2 regions of the Erwinia rhapontici genome follow, and region 1 is predicted to be linked to the other one. Evidence: predicted binding sites of a transcription regulator. Region 1 holds the regulator's gene; the other holds the start of a gene.
The links. Region 1 encodes ArgR, which controls arginine synthesis, uptake and breakdown. Its sites were predicted from a motif close to ANTGAATAAAAATACANT; they were not measured.

Region 1 (7,594 bases):
TAAGCACTGGCACCTTCACGATCGGCTTTTTGTGACAGCTGCTGACGAATATCCGACGGTGTACCCGCCACGCCACTCAACGTAATTGTCCCCGCAGATTGCAGATTTTCAGCCTGTTGGCTGTTGACCAGCTGTGCAGCAGATGCGCCAAAGCTGACGACAGAAAACAGACCCAATGCAGCGATGGTTGTTTTAATTTTCATGATTAATCTCCTCATTGTGACCAACAACCTGCGGATTCAACATCATGACCGCAGTCATGTCACGGATGGGTGCAGCAGCACCCGATACGATGTTATTTATACAGTTCAGCGGTGGCGTGATAGTTACCGTCGTTACGTGCTTCGATGACACGGTAAGAGGTTGCGCCCTGCTGGTCCGCTTTCTCTGACAGCGCATGACGGATATCCATTGGCGTTCCGTCGATACCGCTGACGCTTACGGTGCCGACAGATTGCAGGTTCTGGCTGGCGACCTGCTCATTGGTCACCAGATTCGCGGCGCTGGCGCCGAATGACAGAACAGAAGCAAGACTCAATGCAGCGATGGTAAAAGTGGTTTTCATGATGATGACTCCAGAATTAGGGTTTCGCGGTAACCGAAAGGGCTTAAAAGCGTTTTTTATACTTGGGGTTACCGTATTTCATTAATTAATTAACTAATAAATAGACGTCCAGGTGACTGACTGAATTATTTGTACAATTCCGCTGTCGCGTGCCAGTTACCGTTCTCATAGTCTTCGATAACGCGGTAAGCGCTGGCGCCTTTCTCAGTTGCTTTATTATTCAGAGCCTGATGGATATCCATCGGCGATCCGGCGACACCGCTGACGCTAATGACGCCGATAGATTGCAGATTCTTAGCCTGATCGGCGTTAACAGATTCAGCGGCAAAAGAACCAAATGACAGCGCAGATAACACGCTCAATGCAGCAATAGTAGTTTTAACGTTCATGATATTTTCCTCGTCAACTGTTTTTATCTTTTTACGTACTGTGATTTGCATCACGAAAACAAGTATAGATCTAATAACGTAAAAAATTAATAGCATGCTAATAATTTTTTGTTGGGATTCTTCTGGCGTTATGGCATTTTTAATAACCAGCCGTTATAAAAAACGCTTATATTTTACCCAGCCCCTGTTAAATACGTGTAAAAACATCGCACTGCGTGATATTAGCGATTTGTGCGCTTATTAGGGGTTGATCACATTGCTGAAATAATTTTTGGCAGTGGTAGCCGCAAGGAACCGGGTGAGAAGGGAGTGGGATATGCTGCTGTTGGTTGTTTTATCAGGGAAATAAAAAAGGGCCGATCAGTATCAGCCCTAAGTAAAATGCATGGACAGCGGGTGTTGCCGCCAGGTTAACGCCAGTGGTGCCTTATAACTCTTGCTCGAAGAGTACCAGCACCGCATCGTAGAGTTGCTTCACCGAGAAGGCGCGTGCAGGCGTAATAAAGATGGTGTCATCTCCGGCGATGGTTCCAAGAATACCTTCTGCTTTACCCAGTGAATCCAGCAGGCGTGCAATCAACTGTGCGGCACCCGGGCTGGTGTGAATCACAACCAGTGCATCGTTAAAGTCGATATCCAGTACCAGGTTTTTTAGCGGACTGGTGGTGGTCGGCACGCCCAGTTCTGCTGGCAGGCAGTAAACCATCTCCATTTTTGCATTGCGCGTGCGCACTGCGCCGAACTTCGTCAGCATACGTGACACTTTCGACTGATTGATATTCTCGAAGCCTTCTTCTTGCAGTGCGCTGACAATCTCGCCCTGCGAGCTGAATTTTTCTTCCTTGAGTAAGGCTTTGAATGCCTTGATCAGGTCTTCTTGTTTTGATGGGTTACGCATAGGTTACCGATAAAAGGGGGGTTATCAAGGGATACCCTCAGCGGGATATTACATTAATATGCAATAAAATGAATGTTTATGCAAATGAGAAATCGGGCGCGGAGCCATTCAAGGCCGTCTCCGCAACAGTTTACCAAATTTTATCGGCGAAAAAAAACGTGCTGACGCCGTGCTGAAATGCGCACTTTGTGAACACTTTGTTATAATGTTGAGGTTGTTCCACAACGCGCTAAAGGTGTAATGTAACGCCCAATCACGATGTATTTGTATACTGATTTCCCGGCACATGTAATGTTCAAAAAATAATAAGGAGTTTAGGATGAAAGTTGCGGTCCTCGGTGCAGCAGGTGGTATTGGTCAGGCTTTGGCCCTCCTGCTTAAAACTCAGCTTCCGGCAGGCTCAGAACTCTCCCTCTATGATATCGCTCCGGTTACCCCCGGTGTCGCGGTTGATTTAAGCCATATCCCTACAGCAGTCAAAATTGAAGGTTTCAGCGGTGAAGATGCGACTCCTGCGCTTAAGGGTGCTGACGTAGTGCTGATTTCTGCTGGTGTTGCACGTAAACCTGGTATGGATCGTTCAGATCTTTTCAACGTAAATGCCGGCATTGTGCGTAATCTGATTGAGCAGGTCGCCTCAACCAGCCCAAAAGCACTGATTGGTATCATCACAAACCCGGTCAATACCACGGTAGCGATTGCTGCTGAAGTGCTGAAGAAAGCAGGTGTTTACGACAAAAATAAACTTTTTGGTATCACGACCCTCGATATCATTCGTTCGAACACATTTGTTGCTGCCTTGAAAGGCAAGCAGCCTGAAGAACTCAATGTGCCGGTGGTTGGTGGACACTCCGGCGTGACGATCCTGCCATTGCTGTCGCAGATCCCTGGCGTGACATTTACCGAGCAGGAAGCCGCTGAACTGACGAAACGTATTCAGAATGCGGGTACTGAAGTGGTCGAGGCAAAAGCGGGTGGCGGCTCTGCAACTTTGTCGATGGGCCACGCGGCTGCGGTCTTTGGTTTGTCTCTGGTGCGTGCTCTGAAAGGCGAAAGCAACATTGTTGAATGTGCTTATGTTGAAGGAGATGGCGAGTATGCGCGTTTCTTCTCACAGCCGTTGCTGCTGGGCAAAAACGGTATTGTCGAACGTCGTCCGATCGGTGCACTGAGTGCGTTTGAACAGCAGTCGCTGGATGGCATGTTGGACACGCTGAAGAAGGATATTACTCTCGGCGAAGAGTTCGTTAAGTAACTTACCCCTTCATATATGGCACCCGTAGCGGTGCTGTTCACCCCGGCTCTGTCCGGGGTGGATGTCTGTCAAACTACTGCGTCTGATTCTCTTCCGGGTATTCCTGAACCGTGACTGGCAGCGTCATCTTTTTACCCTCACGGCTGATTTCTACGTTAATCACCGTTCCCGGGCGTATTTCCGCCACCTGATCCATCGTTTCCAGCGGTGAAGCCGCCTGAACGTTGTTGACCCGGGTAATCGTGTCATTGACATGAATACCGGCAATATCGGCGGGCCCACCAGCTTTAACATAGGTAACGACGATACCCTGAAGCTGAGGGTGCTCTATTCCTGTCTCCAGCCCACTGGAGCGTCGGAATTCCTGGCCCGTGATACCGATATAGCCACGGATCACCCGACCATCGCGGATCAGCTTTTCCATCACCTTAGTCGCCAGTTTGGTGGGGATAGCAAACCCCAGCCCTTCCGGTGTTTCACCGTTGCTACTTTTATCAAACGATAGCGTATTAATCCCCATCAGTTCACCCAGAGAATTAATCAGCGCACCGCCAGAGTTGCCACGGTTAATCGAGGCATCTGTTTGCAGGAAATCCTGATGACGGGAAGGGCTGAGGCCAACGCGCCCCGTGGCACCGATAATGCCCTGGGTGACGGTTTGTCCGATGTTGTAGGGGTTACCAATCGCCATTACCAGGTCGCCAACGTGTGCGACTCGTTGCGGGTTGATGGGGATCACCGGCAAACTGGAGGCATTGATTTTCAGCACGGCCAGGTCGGTCAGCGTATCTGACCCGACCAGCATGGCTTCAAAGGAGCGTCCATCCTGCAGATTAACGATAATCTGACTGGCATCATTAATCACATGTTTATTGGTCAGGATATAGCCACGAGGATCCATTATTACGCCTGAGCCCAGGACATCTGTTGAGCCGCTGGCGCTGTGGTTATAGACATAGACCACGGCAGGTGCCGCGCGGCGGACCCCGGCATTGTAACTGACAGGTTCTTCACTGGTGGTGCTGGTACTGGAGCTGGAGCGCGGCAACAGGTCGCCCCCAAGCCTGAGGCTCGGTACGGCTACCAGAAGAATACCGGCCACAATCAGGCCAAAGATCACTGAACGCAAAATTTTAAGAAACATGGTCTTAAGCGGTGAATGAAAGAACGACTGGCAGAATAGCATGAGTTACGCAGACACAGTAGCCCGTGTCTGCGCAAGAGGGTTAAGGCAGGAGCAGGTAGATATTCTCTTCACCGCGCATCACGCTCAGTGCCAGTAGCGGTGGTTTTGCTTCCAGCAGTTTACGCAGTTCGGCCAGGTTCTGAACTGGCGTACGGTTGACGCCAACAATCACATCGTCTTTCTGCAGACCAAACTGGGCGGCGGGAGTCGATTTCTCAACCTCATCGACTTTCACCCCTTTGGTGCCGTCTTTGGCCGCTCCATCACTGAGTGTCGCGCCCTGTAAAGCTGGCGTTGTCAGCTCTGCGCCAGCGCTACTCTGGGTGCTGTTATCCAGCTTCACCGTTACGGTGAGTGGCTTAGCATCACGTAACAGGCCGATCTTCACATCCTGGCCCGGCGGGGTGGTGCCGATTTTCACCCGCAGTTCCGCAAAGTTGGCGATGGCTTTACCGTCGACGCTGGTAATGATGTCACCGGCTTTGATGCCTGCTTTGGCCGCGGCGGACTGGGGTAATACTTCGTTGACGAAAGCGCCACGTTGAACGTCTACATTAAAGGCTTTCGCCATCTCAGCGGTCATCTCGGTGCCTTTGATTCCCAACTGGCCACGCTTAACTTCGCCAAACTGGATCAACTGCTGTGCAAGGCCCATCGCCATATTACTGGGGATAGCAAAGCCAATGCCGATATTGCCGCCGCTGGAGGCCAGAATAGCCGTGTTCAGGCCGATCAGTTCACCATTGAGATTCACCAGCGCTCCACCGGAGTTACCCCGGTTGATGGCCGCATCGGTCTGGATAAAGTTTTCCAACCCTTCCAGGTTCAGCCCACTGCGCCCCAGGGCAGAGACAATTCCTGAGGTGGCGGTCTGACCCAGTCCAAACGGATTACCGATCGCAACGGCAAAATCCCCGACTTTAAGCTGGTCAGAGTCGGCAATTTTAACTTGCGTTAGCTTCGTGGCGCCATTGAGCTGGATGAGCGCAATATCGGTCTGCTCATCGTGGCCAACCAGTTTGGCATCGAACTCGCGGCCGTCGCTCAGCTGCACGCTGATTTTGTCTGCGCCGTTAACCACGTGGTTATTGGTCAGCACGTAACCTTTTGCCGCATCAATGATCACACCTGACGCCAGTCCTTCAAACTCTTGTGATTTTTCGTCACCTTGTGCACTATCCTGGCCGTTCTGTTCGAAGAAGCGCTTTAACTGCTCGGGGATCTGTTGCTGTTTGCTGTCGCTCGCGGTTCCCTCAACGTGAACGCTGACCACGGCAGGCAGAACTTTTTCCAACATCGGTGCCAGGCTCGGCAACGGTTGTCCCTGAATCTGGGAAGGCAGCGATGCCTGGGTCGCAGGGACCACGGCCAGATTGACGCCAATACTTAATGCCAGTGCGCTTAACAGAAATGATTTCTTCTTCATCGGGACTCAGCTCTCGCTACCAGGGGAATAAATAAAGGTGTACCCGGAATTGCAGGCTATATGTTGAGTGATACAGGTATGACCGTTCAGAAACGAGAGGGTGCCAGGCACCCCCAATAAAAATTATTTGGCAGCGCGATCGCCACGCAGCAGGCCAGAAGCGCTGTCCGGGTAATCACGCGGCATTTGCACTGGCACCTGATCGTTATCCGCTTCGGATTCGGTCAGCTGATAGGCAAACGGGTTTTTTTCACCCGGCAGGTTTGGCAGCAAGTCGTTCGACCCTTTCGCCATATGCTGATACAGCTGGCGATAGTCGCGAGCCATATTGTCCAGCAGCTCTGCGCTGTGGGCAAAATGATTCGTCAGCTCTTCACGATAGTCAGCCAGCTCGGCTTTACTCTTTTCCAGTTCATACTGCAGGCTGCGTTGCTCACGTAGTTTCTTATTGCCGAAACGCATGGCGACCGCACCAATAATAATCCCAACCACTAACCCAATAAGCGCATATTCCCAGGTCATAATAACTCCCATATTGTCTTCGTTGTTCCGTAGGGCCTTTCCAACTCATACCCGCCACTATAACCGCTAATCTCACGGAAGTGGAATCCTGCGGCAGCTTCGCTTAGTGTAGAACGACTTTTTTTTCGACAATCAACCACCCGGCAAGACCATTTTTCAGGGAATGTGACAACATTATGCAAACGATGTCTCCTCTGGCGCTGTATCAGCAGGCGCTGGAAAACGGCGAGTATCAGGCCGATGACGTACAACGTGCCGCGATGACCCGCTTAGACGGTATCTATCAGGCATTAACCCGTATCAGCCCGCCCGCATCCGCTGCCAGCGGTGGGTTATTCGGTAAGCTTAATAAGCTGCTGGGAAAAAGTAAAAATGATGTTCAGACACCTGCGCGTGGTCTGTATATGTGGGGCGGCGTTGGGCGTGGCAAGACCTGGCTAATGGATATGTTTTTTCGGGCTATTCCTGGCGAGCGCAAGCAGCGACTGCACTTCCACCGCTTTATGCTGCGGGTGCATCAGGAGTTGACCGAGTTGCAGGGCCAAAGTGATCCGTTACAAATCGTTGCCGATCGCTTTAAAGCCGAAACGGACCTGCTGTGTTTTGATGAGTTTTTTGTCTCAGATATCACCGATGCCATGCTGCTTGGCACACTGATGGAAGCGCTATTCAGTCGGGGTATTACGCTGGTTGCGACATCAAACATTCCCCCGGACGATCTCTATCGTAACGGTTTGCAACGGGCACGTTTTATGCCCGCCATTGAGATGATTAAACAGCATTGTGAAATCATGAATGTGGATGCGGGGATTGATTATCGCCTGCGCACGCTGACGTCTGCACACCTGTGGATGACGCCGTTGGGTGAAGAGACGTCAAAAGAGATGGAACGGATGTTTGTCGCGCTGGCGGGTAAGCCGCGGGAACATCATGAGCCGCTCGAGATTAACCATCGTCAGCTGCCCACGCTGGGAATGGCAGAAGGCGTGCTGGCGATGAGTTTTCTTACGTTGTGTGGGGAAGGACGTAGCCAGCATGACTATATTGAACTGTCGCGCCGCTTCCACAGCGTATTGCTGTATGATGTGCCGGTGATGATTTACAAGACTGAAGACCAGGCTCGACGTTTCCTGGCGTTGGTGGATGAATTCTACGAGCGTCATGTGAAGCTGGTGGTCTCGGCAGAAACATCACTTTATGAGATTTACCAGGGTACGAGGCTGAAGTTCGAGTACCAGCGCTGTGTCTCCCGCTTACAAGAGATGCAGAGCGAAGAGTACCTGCGGCTGCCGCATTTACCCTGAGCCTCTCATTACAGTGACGTGATGGTAATTTTATCGTAGAAAACGTTCG
Region 2 (7,594 bases), 750 kb from region 1:
CCAGGTATCGAGCGCATCAAACAGCCCTTCTTTGTCTTCCTGCATATCTTTGTTATACGCCAGAGGCAGACCTTTCAGGGTCATGCTCATCGCGGTCAATGCGCCCTGTACGCGGCCGACTTTGCCACGGATCAGCTCCAGCGCATCCGGGTTTTTCTTCTGCGGCATCAGGGATGACCCCGAAGTGACCTTATCGGACAGCTCAACGAAACCGGATTCGCCGGTGTTGAAGAAGATCAGATCTTCCGCGAAACGCGACAGGTGAACCATGCCGATGGACGCATCAGACAGCAGTTCCAGCACATGGTCACGGTCAGACACGGTGTCCAGGCTGTTACGGGTCGCGGAGGCAAAACCTAACCAGCCTGCCAGTTGCTCACGGTCGATTTCGTACGCGGTTCCGGCCAGTGCGCCACAGCCCAACGGGCTGACGTCAAGACGCTTCAGCGTATCCTGCAGGCGGCTTTCATCGCGTGCCAGCATCTCAACGTAGGCCAGGCACCAATGTGCAAACGTCACCGGCTGGGCACGTTGCAGGTGGGTATAGCCCGGCATGACGGCGTCCTGATTGGCTTCCGCCGTCGCCACCAGCGCCTGCTGGAACTGGCGTGTGGCGATCAGCAGTTCGCTGACCTGCGCTTTACACCACAGTTTCAGATCGGTAGCGACCTGGTCATTACGGCTACGGCCAGTGTGGAGTTTTTTACCCAGCGCACCGACCTTGTCAATCAGTTTGCCTTCCACCCAGCTGTGAATATCTTCGGCATCGCTTTCCAGAATTTGCTGTGGGTTCGCGCGCACGTCTTCCAGCAGAACATTCAGCGCCACTTCCAGCTGCTGCTGTTCTTCTGTGGTTAATACATTGACCGTCACCAGCGCTTTGGACCAGGCAATGGAACCAGTGATGTCCTGCTCTGCCAGACGATAGTCGAAGCGCAGTGAGTCATTGAAGAGCTTGAAACGTTGATCTGCTGCCTGCGTAAACCGTCCACCCCAAAGTGCCATGATGCGTACTCCATTCAAATAATGTAATAAGGGCGGCACATGTGCCGCCCCTACGAATACCTGTAGGGACGAGTTGCCTCGCCCAAAAAATTACTTCTTCTCGTTCAGCGCACGGATGCGTGACGAGAGTGAGAACAGACGGATAAAGCCGCCAGCATGACGGTGATCGTATACTTCATCTTCACCGAAGGTCGCAAACTCTTCAGAGTACAGGCTGTTAGCAGATTTCTTCTGAATCGCGGTGACCTGGCCTTTATACAGTTGCAGAACCACTTCACCGTTCACTTCTTCTGCCAGGGCAGCGGCGGATGCCTGAATGGATTTACGCAGTGGCGCGAACCAACGACCATCGTAAACCACGTAGGACATTTCCAGGCCCAGCTGCTCGCGCCATTTGAAGCTGTCACGGTCCAGAACCAGCTGCTCAACCGCACGCAGCGCATTCACCATGATGGTGCCGCCCGGGGTTTCGTAACAGCCACGTGACTTGATGCCCACCAGGCGGTTTTCCACGATATCGATACGGCCAACACCGTGACGGGCACCGATAGCATTCAATTTGTCCAGGCAGCCGAACGGGCTTAACGCTTCACCGTTGACGGCAACTACGCGGCCTTTCTCAACGGCAACGGTCACCTGCTCCGGCTGGTCTGGTGCTTCCAGCGGATCCACGGTCCATACCCAGCAATCTTTGTTCGGTGCGTTCCACGGGCTTTCCAGCACGCCGCCTTCGGTCGAGATATGCCATGCGTTTTCATCACGGCTGTAGATTTTTTCCAGCGACGCGGTGGTCGGGATATTACGTTCTTTCAAGTAGTCCAGCAGGGCTTCACGGGAACGCAGGTTCCACTCGCGCCACGGTGCCACCACTTTCAGCTGCGGAGCCAGTGCGGTATAGGTGGTTTCGAAACGCACCTGGTCATTACCTTTACCGGTTGCGCCGTGGCACAGTGCATCTGCCCCCACTTTCAGTGCCAGCTCGACCTGAGCTTTAGCGATAATTGGGCGCGCCATTGACGTCCCCAGCAGGTAGGTGCCTTCATACAGGGCACCAGTCTGAAGCACCGGATACACGTACTCGCTGATGAACTCTTCCCGCAGGTCCACAACGTGGCATTCGGATGCACCGGATTGCAGCGCTTTCTGCTCTACACCTTCCAGATCGCCACGTTCCTGACCGATATCGGCCACGAATGCCACCACTTCACAGCCGCCGTAGTTCTCTTTCAGCCACGGAATAATGGCCGAAGTATCCAGACCGCCGGAGTAAGCCAGTACGATTTTCTTGATGCTTTTATCTTGCATTGTCTCTTCCTTCAATTTCCCATCATCTTTCACGCTGCAACTACGTTGGCTTCCTACACTCACCCCAGTCACTTAGTGAACTAAGCTCCCGGGGATTCATTCCGTCGCCGCCTTGCTGCAACCCGAAATTTTTCGGGAAAGGTTTATAATTAAGCGAGGATACGGGTGCCAATAGACACGCCGTTAAACAGGGCTGGCAGCTGTTCAGCATGGCGCCAGCTGGCAATATCTACCGGACGGCCCAGGGTACGGGCAGCGTCCAGTGCGGCATTCACCTTGACGATCATGCCGTCAGTGATCACGCCATCAGCAATCAGCTGTTCCGCTTTCTCCGCCGTCATCTCTTCAATGCGTTGTTTATTGGCATCGAGAATACCACTCACGTCAGAGAGCAGAATCAGGTCTGCACCCAGAGTGGCGGCCAGCGCCGTCGCGGCCTGATCGGCGTTAACGTTCATCAGCAGGCCATCCTGAGTAATACCTATCGAACTCACGACTGGCAGATAACCCGCCTCCAGCAGTGTGGCGATCAACCGTGGCGATCCCGGTGTTGCCAGGCCCACGTGCCCGAGTTCATCATCAAACTGCGCCACATTGACGCTGCCGCCGTCACCGAGGCACAGGCCAACGGCATCAATGCCATGTTTTTTCGACCAGGCCAGCAGGGTTTTGTTCGCCGTCCCGGCCAGTGCGCCGGTAATAATGTCAATCTGATCGGCGGGTGTCACGCGCAGGCCGTTTTTCTTCTTCACCGGCAGCGCAAGCTTAGTCATCAGCTCATCCACCAGGCAGCCACCACCGTGAACAATCAGCAGTGGGCGTTGGTGGGCAGCACGGTAGGTCACCAGGGCGTCAAACAGCCGCTCCAGCGCTTCTTCGCTGTCCAGCAACACACCACCCAACTTGATAATTAACGGATTTGTCATGAAAGTCACTCGCTCACTGTGAGTCATTGCGCTTCAGGGCTGCCAAAACGCCTGTTGAACTGCTACCGTGGAAGACAAATTTATCGGTTTCCATCCGGTCGTCGTTAATGTATTTTTATTCACTATTAATGCATGAATATTGATACTATCCTAACTCAAGGACTGTCAACAGTGAAGACAAAATTACCCCCTTTTATCGAGATTTACCGCCAGTTGATTGCTACGCCATCAATCAGTGCAACCGACAGTGCGCTCGATCAGAGTAATCAGACTTTAATCAATTTACTGGCCGGCTGGTTCCGCGATATTGGCTTCAGCGTGGAAGTCCAACCCGTTCCCGGTACGCGCAACAAATTCAATATGCTGGCGAAGAGCGGCCACGGCGCCGGCGGGCTGCTGCTGGCGGGTCATACCGATACCGTTCCCTTCGACGATGGCCGCTGGACGCGCGATCCCTTTACCCTGACCGAGCACGACAACAAACTGTACGGTCTGGGCACCGCCGATATGAAAGGCTTCTTCGCCTTCATTTTAGATACCCTGCGTGATATTGACGTTTCAACGCTGAAAAAACCGCTGTATATCCTCGCCACCGCTGACGAAGAAACCACGATGGCAGGCGCGAAGTTTTTCTCAGAAACCACCAGCCTGCGCCCGGACTGCGCCATTATCGGTGAACCCACCTCACTGAAACCGGTTCGCGCCCACAAAGGCCATCTCTCCAATGTGATTCGCATTCAGGGCCAGTCCGGCCACTCAAGCGATCCAGGACGCGGCGTCAACGCCATTGAGCTGATGCACGAGTCGATTACCCAACTGATGGAACTGCGTAATACGCTAAAAACGCGCTACCACCATGACGGATTCGCCATTCCCTATCCGACCATGAACTTTGGCCATATCAACGGTGGCGACGCTGCCAACCGTATCTGCGCCTGTTGTGAATTGCATATGGATATCCGCCCACTGCCAGGCCTGACGTTAAGCGACCTTGACGGTTTGCTGAATGAAGCGCTGGCACCCGTCAGTGCACGCTGGCCAGGCCGCCTGACCGTGGGTGAACTGCATCCCCCGATCCCGGGTTATGAGTGCCCGCGCGAGCATCAGCTGGTACAGGTCGTGGAGAAATTGCTGGGGACAGAAACGGAAGTAGTGAACTACTGTACCGAGGCGCCATTTATTCAGGAAATCTGCCCGACGCTGGTTTTAGGCCCAGGATCGATCGATCAGGCACACCAGCCGGATGAATTTATTGACACGGCATTTATCAAACCTACCCGGGAGTTAATCGCCCAGGTGGTGCATCATTTTTGCCATCACTGAGTAAAAAAGGGGGTAAATGACTGCCAAAACAGCCGTTTGCCACCGATTTCAATTATTCTGGTTGATAAGAATAACTTATCTCACTCCGTTGTAATTAAATTTCATAAATTCCCGCTATTTAGCGTCACGATGCGGCAAATTTAAGTCAATTGACGAATGGTTGCTAACGTGGCTAGATAAAAGGCTAAGTTATGCCCACAAGGGTTATTTATAGCCAAAATAGTTGAAGTTGCAGCAAGGCGGCAAAAGAGCGAGTCCCGATGAGCTTACATTAGTCAGTGATTCGGGTGAGTGAGAGCAGCCAACGTAGTTGCAGCTTCAAGTATGACGGATATTAAAGTTACAAATACAAGAAGGGTGTCAGGGGTCATATGAACGAACAATATTCCGCAATGCGAAGTAATGTCAGTATGCTCGGCAAACTGCTCGGGGATACGATTAAGGATGCACTGGGAGAGAACATCCTGGACCAGGTAGAAACCATCCGTAAGCTCTCTAAGTCATCACGTGCGGGAAATGATGCCCACCGTCAAGAGTTGCTGTCCACGCTGCAAAATCTGTCCAATGACGAACTGTTGCCGGTTGCCCGCGCTTTCAGCCAGTTCCTCAACCTGACCAACGTGGCCGAGCAGTACCACACCATTTCGCCAAAAGGCGAAGGTGCGAATCACCCGGAGCTCTTGGCAAAGACGTTTGAACGCCTGAAGCAGCAGCCGGACCTGACCGAAGCCGCCGTTCGTGAAGCTATTGAGTCCCTGTCGCTTGAACTTGTTCTGACCGCGCACCCGACTGAAATCACCCGCCGCACCTTGATCCATAAGCTGGTAGAAGTGAATACCTGCCTGCAACAGCTGGATCACAATGACCTGTCTGATTATGACCACGGCAAGATCATGCGCCGCCTGCGTCAGCTGGTTGCACAGGCCTGGCATACCGATGAAATTCGTAAATACCGCCCGACACCGGTCGATGAAGCTAAATGGGGCTTTGCGGTCGTCGAAAACAGCCTGTGGGAAGGTGTTCCTCACTTCCTGCGCGAGCTAAACGAACAGGTTGAAGCCGCTTTTGGTTACACCCTGCCGGTTGATTTTGTCCCCGTGAAATTTACCTCCTGGATGGGCGGCGACCGCGACGGCAACCCGAACGTCACGGCCGACATCACTCGCCATGTTTTACAACTGAGCCGCTGGAAAGCGACCGACCTGTTCCTGCGTGATATCGCCGTGCTGGTTTCTGAGCTGTCGATGTCTGAATGTACGCCAGAAGTCCGTGAGCTGTGTGGTAACCCGGAAGCCCTGGAACCTTACCGCGAGATCATGAAAAACCTCCGTGGCCAGCTGATGAGCACTCAGGCTTATCTCGAACGCCGCCTGAAGGGCGAGCGCTTACCACGCCCGGCCAATTTACTGATCTCCAACGACCAGCTGTGGGAACCACTGTACACCTGCTACCAGTCACTGCAGGCGTGTGGCATGGGCATCATCGCGAACGGTCAGCTTCTTGATACCCTGCGCCGCGTGAAGTGCTTTGGCGTTCCACTGGTGCGTATTGACCTGCGCCAGGAGAGTACCCGCCACACTGAAGCCATTGCAGAGATCACCCGTTACCTCGGTCTTGGCGACTATGAAAGCTGGTCAGAGGCCGACAAACAGGCCTTCCTGATCCGTGAACTGAATTCCAAGCGTCCGTTGATGCCGCGCCAGTGGGAACCCAGCGCCGACACCAAAGAAGTGCTGGATACCTGCCGCGTGGCCGCAGAAGTGCCTCAGGGTTCGATTGCTGCCTATGTGATCTCGATGGCGAAAACGCCGTCAGACGTGCTGGCGGTTCACCTGCTGCTGAAAGAAGCGGGCATTACTTACGCCATGCCGGTCGCACCGCTGTTTGAGACCCTCGATGACCTGAATAACGCCAACGACGTGATGAGCCAGCTGCTCAACATTGACTGGTATCGCGGCCTGATTCAGGGCAAACAGATGGTGATGATTGGCTATTCTGACTCCGCGAAAGATGCGGGCGTGATGGCAGCAAGCTGGGCACAATACCAGGCCCAGGATGCACTGATCAAAACCTGCGAGAAAGCGGGTATCACCCTGACGCTGTTCCATGGACGCGGTGGCTCAATCGGCCGTGGTGGTGCGCCAGCGCATGCGGCATTGCTGTCTCAGCCTCCGGGCAGCCTGAAAGGTGGCCTGCGTGTCACCGAACAGGGTGAGATGATCCGCTTCAAATACGGCCTGCCAGAAGTCACCATCAGCAGCCTGTCGCTGTACACCGGCGCGATCCTCGAAGCTAACCTGCTGCCACCACCGGAGCCGAAAGCAGAGTGGAACAGCATCATGGATCAGCTCTCTGATGTTTCCTGCAAAATGTATCGTGGCTATGTGCGTGAACACGCCGATTTCGTGCCGTACTTCCGCTCCGCCACACCGGAGCTGGAGCTGGCCAAATTACCCCTGGGTTCGCGTCCGGCTAAACGTCGTCCGACGGGGGGTGTCGAATCACTGCGCGCCATTCCGTGGATCTTCGCCTGGACGCAAAACCGCCTGATGCTGCCTGCCTGGTTAGGTGCCGGTGCCGCATTGCAGAAAGCGATGGAAGATGGTCATCAGGAAACGCTGGAGACCATGTGTCGTGACTGGCCCTTCTTCTCTACCCGCCTGGGGATGCTGGAAATGGTGTTCTCGAAAGCCGACCTGTGGCTGGCGGAGTACTACGATCAGCGCCTGGTCGAGAAGTCGCTGTGGGCACTGGGCAAACAGCTACGTGACCAGCTGGACTCCGATATTAAAGCGGTGCTGACCATCGCCAACGATTCCCATCTGATGGCCGACCAGCCGTGGATTGCCGAATCGATTGCGCTACGTAACGTCTACACTGACCCACTGAACGTATTGCAGGCCGAACTGTTACATCGTTCACGCCAGCAGGAAGCAGAAGGCGCAGAGCCGGATGCCCGCGTTGAGCAGGCACTGATGGTGACGATTGCCGGGGTGGCGGCAGGGATGCGTAATACCGGTTAATCTGGCCTCACG

Region 2: the regulator ArgR is predicted to act here: its motif matches at 3,343-3,360, upstream of argE (acetylornithine deacetylase).

Annotation. Positions count from the first base shown of each region.
Region 1 covers NZ_CP085627.1:534,381-541,974, forward strand. The annotation lists gene yhcN (peroxide/acid stress response protein YhcN) at 1-203, opposite strand, end outside; gene yhcN (peroxide/acid stress response protein YhcN) at 296-565, opposite strand; gene yhcN (peroxide/acid stress response protein YhcN) at 691-954, opposite strand; gene argR (transcriptional regulator ArgR) at 1,382-1,852, opposite strand; gene mdh (malate dehydrogenase) at 2,172-3,107, shown strand; gene degS (outer membrane-stress sensor serine endopeptidase DegS) at 3,181-4,251, opposite strand; gene degQ (serine endoprotease DegQ) at 4,334-5,719, opposite strand; gene zapG (Z-ring associated protein ZapG) at 5,843-6,241, opposite strand; gene zapE (cell division protein ZapE) at 6,418-7,545, shown strand.
Region 2 covers NZ_CP085627.1:4,845,857-4,853,450, forward strand. The annotation lists gene argH (argininosuccinate lyase) at 1-1,005, opposite strand, end outside; gene LJN55_RS22335 (argininosuccinate synthase) at 1,096-2,310, opposite strand; gene argB (acetylglutamate kinase) at 2,460-3,236, opposite strand; gene argE (acetylornithine deacetylase) at 3,408-4,559, shown strand; gene ppc (phosphoenolpyruvate carboxylase) at 4,931-7,582, shown strand.